3 regions of the Vibrio splendidus genome follow, and region 3 is predicted to be linked to each of the others. Evidence: predicted binding sites of a transcription regulator. Region 3 holds the regulator's gene; each other region holds the start of a gene.

Evidence for each region. Region 3 encodes CRP, which controls carbon source genes, mostly activating them, when cyclic AMP is high. Its sites were predicted from a motif close to TGTGANNNNNNTCACA; they were not measured.
Region 1: the regulator CRP is predicted to act here: its motif matches at 1,610-1,625, upstream of mlc (sugar metabolism global transcriptional regulator Mlc).
Region 2: the regulator CRP is predicted to act here: its motif matches at 1,363-1,378, upstream of rppH (RNA pyrophosphohydrolase).

What each region holds. Positions count from the first base shown of each region.
Region 1 is NZ_AP025508.1:2,664,131-2,667,416, reverse strand. It holds gene pyk (pyruvate kinase) at 1-1,381, opposite strand, end outside; gene mlc (sugar metabolism global transcriptional regulator Mlc) at 1,701-2,918, shown strand; gene OCU90_RS11805 (chemotaxis protein CheV) at 3,087-3,286, shown strand, end outside.
Region 2 is NZ_AP025508.1:587,949-591,234, forward strand. It holds gene OCU90_RS02610 (DUF6482 family protein) at 1-161, shown strand, start outside; gene mutH (DNA mismatch repair endonuclease MutH) at 248-913, opposite strand; gene rppH (RNA pyrophosphohydrolase) at 1,530-2,048, shown strand; gene ptsP (phosphoenolpyruvate--protein phosphotransferase) at 2,051-3,286, shown strand, end outside.
Region 3 is NZ_AP025508.1:3,543,281-3,546,566, forward strand. It holds gene OCU90_RS15945 (hydrolase) at 1-267, shown strand, start outside; gene OCU90_RS15950 (YheU family protein) at 367-579, shown strand; gene OCU90_RS15955 (phosphoribulokinase) at 657-1,526, shown strand; gene crp (cAMP-activated global transcriptional regulator CRP) at 1,766-2,398, shown strand; gene OCU90_RS15965 (DUF1338 domain-containing protein) at 2,582-3,286, opposite strand, start outside.

The DNA.
Region 1 (3,286 bases), 880 kb from region 3:
CGATCACGAGATCGCCAAACTTAAGATGCTCTTTCTCTTTTAGGCAAGTGAGCGTAGATAGGGCAATGTCAAAGCTATCCTCGGCTTCTGTCTCGAAGTAGATAGGTGTCACACCGCGGTATAGGGTGCAGCGATTAAGTGTTCCTTCGTTACGAGACAGCGCGTAGATAGGCATATCAGCACTTAGACGAGACATCATCAATGCAGTACGGCCTGACTCGGTGAGCGTGACTACGCCCTTAATGCCTTCCATATGGTTTGCAGAGTAGATGGTTGCCATTGAGACAGTTTCTTCGGCGGTGACAAAAGTACGGTCAATACGGTAATTGGATTGGTTATTAATGCCCGCCATTTTCTCTGCGCCAATACAGACTTCTGCCATCGATTTTACGGTTTCAACCGGGTAATCACCGGCAGCGGTTTCACCTGAAAGCATTACCGCATCTGTTCCATCAAGTACCGCATTGGCAACGTCCATCACTTCGGCACGGGTTGGCATTGGTGCTGAGATCATTGATTCCATCATCTGAGTTGCGGTGATGACGGTTCTGTTAAGCGCTCTAGCACGGCGTATAAGCTGTTTTTGTACTCCGACCAATTCAGGGTCGCCAATCTCTACTCCGAGGTCACCACGAGCCACCATGACCACATCTGAGGCCATTATGATGTCATCCATGTTCTCAACAGTGGCTACCGTCTCTGCTCGCTCTACTTTTGCTACAAGGTGAGCTTCTAAGCCCGCTTCTCGTGCAAGCTGACGAGCGTAGTGCATGTCTGCGCCGTTGCGTGGGAAAGACACTGCGAGGTAATCCACTTTGATTTGGGCTGCGGTGACGATGTCGCGCTTATCTTTTTCTGTTAGCGCTTCTGCGGAAAGGCCACCGCCTTTTTTATTGATGCCTTTGTTATTTGACAGTGGGCCGCCAATGATGACTTCTGTATGAACGCGACAGCCTTCCACTTCGGTCACTTTCAGCTGAACACGACCATCGTCGAGTAACAGGATGTCGTTAGCTGAAACGTCGTTAGGTAATTCTTTATAATCAAGACCGACCGCTTGTTGGTTGCCTGCACCTAAACCTAGGCTACTGTCGAGAGTGAATTTGTCACCCACAGCAAGTTGGATTTTACCATCTTTGAATGTCGATACTCGAATCTTGGGGCCTTGTAAGTCACCGAGAATAGCGATTTGAGTGCCAAGTCTTTTTGCAATTGCTCTGACGTTTTCTGCGCGTTGTATATGGTCGTCGCTGGTGCCGTGAGAGAAGTTCATACGGACGACATTGGCACCGGCTTTGATGATCTCTTCAAGCACGTTACCTTTATCAGTAGAAGGGCCTAGCGTTGTGACGATTTTCGTTTTTCTTAATTCGGCTGTCATGAATACTCCTAGAGTGAGGCCAAGTAATCTTTTAAAAGACTGAATTAAGTATATGCATTAATTGATTATTTATTGGGAGCTAGGGAGATATTTCATTATTTGTCTCTAATTATTGAATTCAGGGCTCAATAACGATGTTTTATTCTGAAAATTAAGTCTCAATTTATCGATTTTGGTGTTAATTTTCCTCGAACTATTTGACTCGATACACAAAGATTCATGTATATACGTGATACTGGTCACGGCGATATACCAAGTGACTTCACAATTACTTCGCAAAGTAAAAAAATTAACTCGTTGATGATTTCTGGAGCGTAAAATGTACATGGCTCAACCGGGCCATATTGATCATATCAAACAGGTCAATGCTGGTCGTGTATATAAACTAATTGACCTTAAAGGTCCTATTTCTCGTATCGATCTGTCCAAGCAAAGTGAGTTGGCTCCGGCGAGTATTACTAAAATTACCCGTGAACTCATTGAAGCTCACCTTATTCACGAAACGACGGTTCAAGAAGCCACGACTCGTGGGCGTCCTGCTGTCGGTCTGCAAACCAATAACGAAGGTTGGCAGTTTCTGTCGATGCGTCTTGGTCGCGGATACTTGACGATCGCGCTTCATGAATTGGGCGGCGACGTGCTTATCGATACCAAGATTGATATTCATGAACGTGACCAAGATGATGTGCTTGCGCGTCTTCTACATGAAATTGATGAATTTTTCCAAACCTATGCTGAGCAACTCGATAGGGTAACAAGCATTGCGGTTACGCTACCGGGTCTTGTGAATTCTGAGCAAGGTATCGTGTTGCAGATGCCGCACTACAACGTTAAAAATTTAGCGTTGGGTCCTGAGATTTACAAAGAAACGGGTCTGCCTGTCTTTATTGCCAATGATACGCGAGCTTGGGCATTAGCAGAGAAGCTGTTTGGTCACTCACAAGACAACGATAATTCAGTTCTTATCTCGATTCACCATGGTGTAGGTGCTGGGATCATCCTTGACGGCCGAGTGTTGCAAGGTCGCCACGGTAATATCGGTGAACTTGGGCATATCCAGATCGATAAGCAGGGCAAACTTTGTCATTGTGGTAACCGAGGCTGCTTAGAAACAGTCGCGAGTTCTCAGGCGATCCGTGATCAAGTAAAAGAGCGACTGGCTAATGGTGAATCATCGTCCTTAACTGTGTTTGAAGATGTCACTATTGAACAGATCTGTGCTGCCGCTGCTGATGGCGATCCATTGGCTGTTGAAGTTATTGAACAGCTAGGTCGTTACTTAGGTGCCGCGATAGCGATTGTGATTAACCTTTTCAACCCTGAGAAAATCTTGGTGGGTGGTGTTATCAATCAGGCTAAAAGCGTGTTGTACCCTGCGATTCAAAAGTGTATCGAAGAGCAGAGTTTATCGGTTTACCATCAAGATTTAGAGCTGGTGGAATCTCGATTCTATAAACAAGCAACCATGCCTGGTGCTGCGCTTGTTAAACAAGCCTTATATGATGGCCAACTGTTAATGAAAGTTGTTGAAGGTTAACTCCTTATACTCGTCTTTTAGCCTCACCCGAAACCTTTCCATGTACTTAAGCTTTGTATAACATCATTTGTTGTACTTAGTTTAAGCATTCTGTGCATTGGCGCTTTGCTTTAACCTATTGAAGTAGGCTATTGTAGCCACAGTTATTATTTGTCACTAAGGTGTTGTATGTCTGGCGTTTTAAATTCGGTTGATCAGAGAACCAAACTGGTCGGTGAAAACCGTCTGGAGCTCTTGTTATTCAGCTTAAACAGTCGTCAACTTTTTGCGATTAACGTATTTAAAGTGAAAGAAGTCCTAAAAGTGCCAGTACTCACTCGCTTGCCGGGCTCTCACCACCATATTACGGGTGTTGCGTCTCTACGTGG
Region 2 (3,286 bases), 910 kb from region 3:
GTGAGCCGCTTCACTTTGGATCCTTGGATCAAGTGAAAGAAGAGTTGCTTCGGCTCGGTTTTGAAAAGGCGTATCTTCGCTTACACAACGCCTATGACGAGTTTGGCAATGAGCCAAGCCAAAGCTACTGTGATATTGAACTGGCGCTCAAACCTCATTAGAGAGCGTTCGTAGCTAGAGATTGATTCTAGTTACAGGCGGTTTGTAACATACTGATAGTTTGGTCCATCTATGCTAAATAAAAGCTCTATGCGTAATGGGTTGTCAGCAATTTATGGGTGAATTGAGTCCGTAGATAGAAACCACGTGGTTTAGTCTTGATAGGTTTTCCACTTGCACCGTAAGCTTCTGTTAACACGCGACTGTTGGCCGCTTTTGGTCGCAAATGCAGTGCTTCGCCGTGTCTTGCTGTTATCTGTTCAACATTACCTAACACGATCAACTCCATCAGCTCTTCCCAGTCTCTTTTCAGGAGTTCGTTTTCAGCTAGGCTTGGTGTCCAGAGTAATGGGGAGCCAACATGCCTTTCTGCCAGCGGGATCTCTCTTTCTCCCTCAACAGGGATCCACAACACTTTAGACAGCTTGTTTCGAACGTGACTGGTTTCCCAAGTTATGCCTTGCACGCCCATCAATGGAGCGACACAAACAAAGGTGGTTTCGAGTGGCTTTCCAGAGTAGCCAATCGGGATGCTTTTAAGCTCGATACCGAGTTTGGCAAAATCTTGTTCTGGTTTACTGCCAGCGGGCGCACCCAAGTGCCATTCCAATAGCTGTCCAACCCAGCCTTTATCGCGCTTGAGGTCGTTTGGCATCACCATCTCGGCTTCATCGGCGAGCTCTTTAAAGGTCATTCCGGCGATAGCATACGCTCTGTCTAGCAGCTCTTGTTGTGTTTGTGGTTCTGGTTTCATAATAAAAGGCATGATCAAAAAAATGATTTTACCAGAAGTTATCACCATATGACGACTGGTTAAGAAATGATCTCCTTGTTAGGAAAGGGATCAAACTCATGGTTATCCACAGGACATAAAGGTAATTAATTGAAATATTAATTTAGTGGATAAATAAACAGGGGTTTATGGTGGATTAAATGCTTGCCAAATGGGGTTCAAAATGAATCTTTCACTTACTAGTGTGGATAAACATCGGAGTGGTTGATCTTTAACCACGTTCTGTTTTTGAAAGATCTTTTACTTTTCTAATGTTTTTAAAAATGAAAATTTAATTTTAATTACTTGATTTTTAATGGAATAAATTAAATTTGTTCGACTTGGTGTTTTTGGTGTTGATGAATCTATGGATTAAAAAAAACGATTGCGGGTAATTCTTCACATAGTTATTCACAGAAAAGGTGAATAAATGTGGTCTATGTCTCATTATTGTGTGGGTAACTAGAATTTGAGCAAAACTTATCCATATTCTTAGTTAATATTCATAAATATAGCGCTTGTCACGTCACTAAGTTTGCTCCGATTGGGGATATGTGGAAAAATCAGAGTAATTAAAAATTTAGATAGAGGTTGGCCAGTGATAGATGGCGATGGTTACCGATTAAATGTTGGTATTGTAATCTGTAACAACCATGGTCAGGTCTTCTGGGCTAAACGATACGGGCAACATTCATGGCAATTCCCTCAAGGGGGAATAGATGAAGGTGAAACTCCGGAACAGGCAATGTACCGCGAGTTGTATGAAGAGGTTGGCCTTACTAAAAAGGATGTAAAGATCGTCGCGACAAGTCGTCATTGGTTACGCTATAAGCTGCCCAAACGACTGGTTCGGTGGGATTCTAAACCTGTCTGTATTGGACAAAAACAGAAGTGGTTCCTTTTACGCTTAGATTGCGATGAATCGCAGATCAATATGCAGCGTGGAAGTACACCTGAGTTTGATGGTTGGCGTTGGGTGAGTTACTGGTACCCAGTTCGACAAGTTGTTTCTTTCAAGCGAGATGTTTACCGTCGAGCTATGAAAGAATTCGCATCTTTAGCAATGCCGTTTAAAGAGCGAAAAACAAAAGGAAAACGCAAATTGCGTAGAGGTTAAGCATGCTCAGTCAACTAAGGGAAATAGTTGAACACGTATCAAGAGTTGAAGATGTGTCGACGGCTCTTGATATTTTGGTTAAAGAGACATGCAGTGCGATGCAGACGGAATGTTGCACCGTGTATTTGGCAAATAATGATATGCAGCGTCTTGAGTTGATGGCAACTCAAGGCCTGATCTTCAAAGGCAATAGTATTCACATTGGTTTTGACGAAGGTCTGGTTGGCCTTGTCAAAAGAAGTGCTGAACCTATCAACCTTGCACAAGCGTCTGCTCACCCTGCTTATAAGTTTTTTCCAGAGCTTGGAGAAAAGGTTTATCACTCTTTTCTCGGCACTCCGATTATCCATCGCAAGCAAGTGCTTGGCGTATTGGTCATTCAACAGAAGTCTCCTCGTTTATTCAGTGAGATGGAAGAATCCTTCCTTGTCACACTCTCAGCACAACTTGCGGTCATTGTGGCGCACGCTCAAACTCAAGGCCATTGGCTTTTAGAGCAACAGAAGCTACCTAAGATTAAAGGTATTGCAGCTTCATCGGGCGTTGCGATTGGTGATTTATGGTGGGACAACACTCAGCCTGAACTCACCGATGTTTATCCAGCATCGACGCTTAATGTTGAAAGAGAGCATGAAATGCTGGCGGTCGCCGTCGAAAATGCTCTCAATGACTTTAAGCGAATGCGAAAGCGCCTAGACAGTGAAATCAATAAAGACGCGTTGGCGATCTTTGACCTGTTTACTCACTTACTGAACGATCCAATGTTACGTAAGGATCTTAAGAGCCAAATCCAGAAAGGCGATAAGGCCGATTGGGCATTAAGGCAGGTTGTTGAGAGCTACTCGAATCGCTTTGCTCGTATGTCAGACGTGTACCTTCGTGAGAGGGCACAAGACATCCGAGAGCTTGGTCAAAGATTGCTCTATTTTCTTCACAATTCTGAACATGAACTTCGCACGCTAGATAAGCCAATTATTTTGGTGGTTCGAGAGCTAACGGCTTCGGTATTGGCCTCTATTCCCAAAGAAAAACTTTTAGCTGTCGTTTCCTTGGAAGGGGCGGCGAACTCGCATGCGGCTATTTTATCTCGCGCGTTAGGCATTCCCTCGGTTATGGGGGTAAATCTCAATCTTGCTCAAGCGAATGGTAAGCAAGCGATTGTTGACGGGTATAGTGGCGAGATTTTTATTGAGCCGACTCAAAACCTGCTCAAAGAATATCAAGGGCTGATTCTAGAA
Region 3 (3,286 bases):
AAGAATGCTCAGGACTACTATGCTCAGTGCTCAGCACTTCCTAAACTTAATAAGATTAAACTACCGACTCAGATCATCCATGCCAAAGACGATCCGTTTATGACAGACGACGTAATTCCAAAGTTCGTGTTACCTGACAACATCGACTATCGCCTGTTTCAAAAAGGCGGCCATGTGGGGTTCATTACCGGTAGCACGCTCAAACCAAGGTTTTGGTTAGAAGAAGCATTACCTGCTTACTATGAAAGTATCCAAGATTCGGCATAATGGCCGAGCCTTTTTTAAGGACTGAGTAGTAGACGTCACTAAACACAGTAATCAACACATCAATAAACCTATTTATGAACATAAAAGAGAGAAGTATTTATGATCATCCCATGGCAAGACATTGCGCCAGAAACACTGGAAAACCTCATTAAAGAATTCGTGCTGCGTGAAGGCACAGACTACGGCGACGTAGAGGTTTCACTGCAAAACAAGATTGATCAAGTGAAACATCAATTAGCCTCAAAGGAAGTCAGCATCGTGTTTTCTGAGCTGCATGAAACCGTTGATATTCAAGTCACAAAACGCTTCTAGGCTGCGCTCATAAAGGAGCCGTGTTATAGTGGTAAACGATTGCTAACAAGTAAGTTACTCAAAAGACAAGGGTTGTCATGTCCGCTAAACATCCAATTATTGCGGTGACGGGTTCATCAGGAGCCGGCACCACCACTACCTCAGAAGCCTTCCGAAAAATGTTCAATATGATGGACGTGAAGGCCGCTTGGGTTGAAGGGGATAGTTTCCATCGCTTCACTCGACCAGAGATGGATGTCGAGATCCGTAAGGCTCGCGAGCAAGGTAAGCACATCAGCTACTTTGGTCCACAAGCCAATGATTTTGGCGCATTAGAAGAGTTCTTCCGTCAATACGGTAATGAAGGCACGGGTAAAGTCCGTAGTTACCTACATACCTTCGATGAAGCCGTGCCTTACAATCAAATGCCGGGCACCTTTACGCCATGGCAAGAGATCCCAGAAAATTCCGATGTGATGTTCTACGAAGGTCTTCATGGTGGCGTGGTAGATGGCGACATCAATGTCTCACAGCACGTCGACTTGCTGATCGGCATGGTGCCAATCGTCAACCTTGAGTGGATCCAAAAATTCGTTCGTGACACACGCGATCGTGGGCACTCACGCGAAGCAGTAATGGATTCTATTGTTCGCTCAATGGATGATTATCTTAACTACATTACCCCGCAGTTTTCGCGCACTCATATCAACTTTCAGCGTGTCCCAACCGTAGATACATCGAATCCACTGAACGCTAAAGGGATTCCAAGTTTAGACGAAAGCTTCGTGGTTATACGTTTGCGTGGCATCAAAAACGTAGATTTCCCCTACCTTCTGGCTATGATAGATGGCTCATTTATGTCACGCCACAACACGCTTGTAGTGCCAGGCGGCAAGATGAGTTTTGCTATGGAGCTCATTGTACGGCCCATCCTACAACAGCTCATCGAAACCGGAAAAATAGGTTAACAATACGCCATTCTGGTTGATTACTTTTCATACCGTGATCATGTGCACAATTTTGCGTAAAAAATCGTAGCTTGGTCACGATTAAAATCAAGAAATAGTACCTGAAAAAGGATACTATTCTTAAACGAAACACAAGATAGCTTGCAGCGCTCAACGAGTGCTCTTATCCTACAAGTCAATCCAGGCTTAGCTAAAATACGGAAAGCGGCAAGCATACCCTGCAGAGGAAGTAAGATATTATGGTTCTAGGTAAACCCCAAACCGATCCAACATTAGAGTGGTTCCTTTCACACTGTCATATTCATAAGTACCCTTCAAAAAGTACTTTGATTCATGCTGGTGAAAAGGCAGAAACCTTGTACTACATCGTTAAAGGTTCTGTGGCAGTTCTTATCAAAGACGAAGAAGGTAAGGAAATGATTCTTTCTTACCTAAACCAAGGTGACTTCATTGGTGAACTTGGCCTCTTCGAAGAAGACCAAGAGCGTACTGCATGGGTTCGTGCAAAATCTCCTTGTGAAGTAGCTGAAATTTCTTTCAAGAAATTCCGTCAACTTATCCAAGTGAACCCAGATATCCTAATGCGCCTTTCAGCGCAAATGGCAAATCGTCTACAAGTAACTAGCCAAAAGGTTGGTGACTTAGCGTTCCTTGACGTAACAGGTCGTATCGCTCAAACGCTACTTAACCTAGCGAAACAGCCAGATGCAATGACTCACCCTGACGGCATGCAAATCAAGATCACTCGTCAAGAGATTGGCCAGATCGTTGGTTGTTCTCGTGAGACAGTAGGTCGTATCTTGAAGATGCTAGAAGAGCAGAACCTAATTTCTGCACACGGTAAAACTATCGTGGTATACGGCACTCGTTAATCTCGATTAACTGAGCCAAAAATTTGAAAGCCACCAAATGCAAATTTGGTGGCTTTTTTGTTTTCTAAAGATCTAGAGAGCAGATGCGAGATACGAGAAGAACTCACTGAATCCTATTTGTAAACTTCCTCGAAGCGAAGCGTACTCGCATCTTTAGGGTAAAGCCCGTGCTCATATCTTTCTTTAACCGTTGGTGCTCTCAAAGATCTTGTCAGCCGATGCTGCAACAAATCCTGTATAAAGCTCACCATTCGCCATCGCATAACGCTTAGCGAACTCGTAGAAGCCACCAGGAATCACCTCGTTGCCTTCAACAAATGAAACTGGGACTTTGTCTGCCATTGTAGATGATTGCTCTAATAAGACCTCTGGAGAGCCTTTAACCTGACCGCCAGATGCATTGATAGTGAAACCTGAATCACTCAAATAGTCATTCACAGTCTGTACTTCATCGAACTCATTAAGCTGGTTCACACTCACCGTAAAGTGGTTTGCACCGTAACCATGAGCCGCTAGCCAAGACGCGTATTCACTCTCTTTTGCTAGAACTTGGAAATCCGCGAAGCTCAGATCCCAAAGGCGACCACCAAACAAGAACTCATGACCTTGAAGTTTACTTGCGTCTACTTGCTCAACCAACTTCGCAACGATCTGTTGTAAGTCACTTGAACACTCTTCTACCTTCAACTCACTAATGAACACCTTCGGTTGGTTTGGGTCTGGGTGCTCGTAGTGCTTAGCCACTAACTTCTTGCTCTCAAACAAGTAGTCGCCACAAGCCTTGTAGCCTAATTCAAGGAAAGGCTTAGCCAGTGTTTCAATGCCCAGTGGTGCAACATTGAAAGTTCGCAGTGCAATATGATCATTAATCAGGGCTTCGTCTTCTTT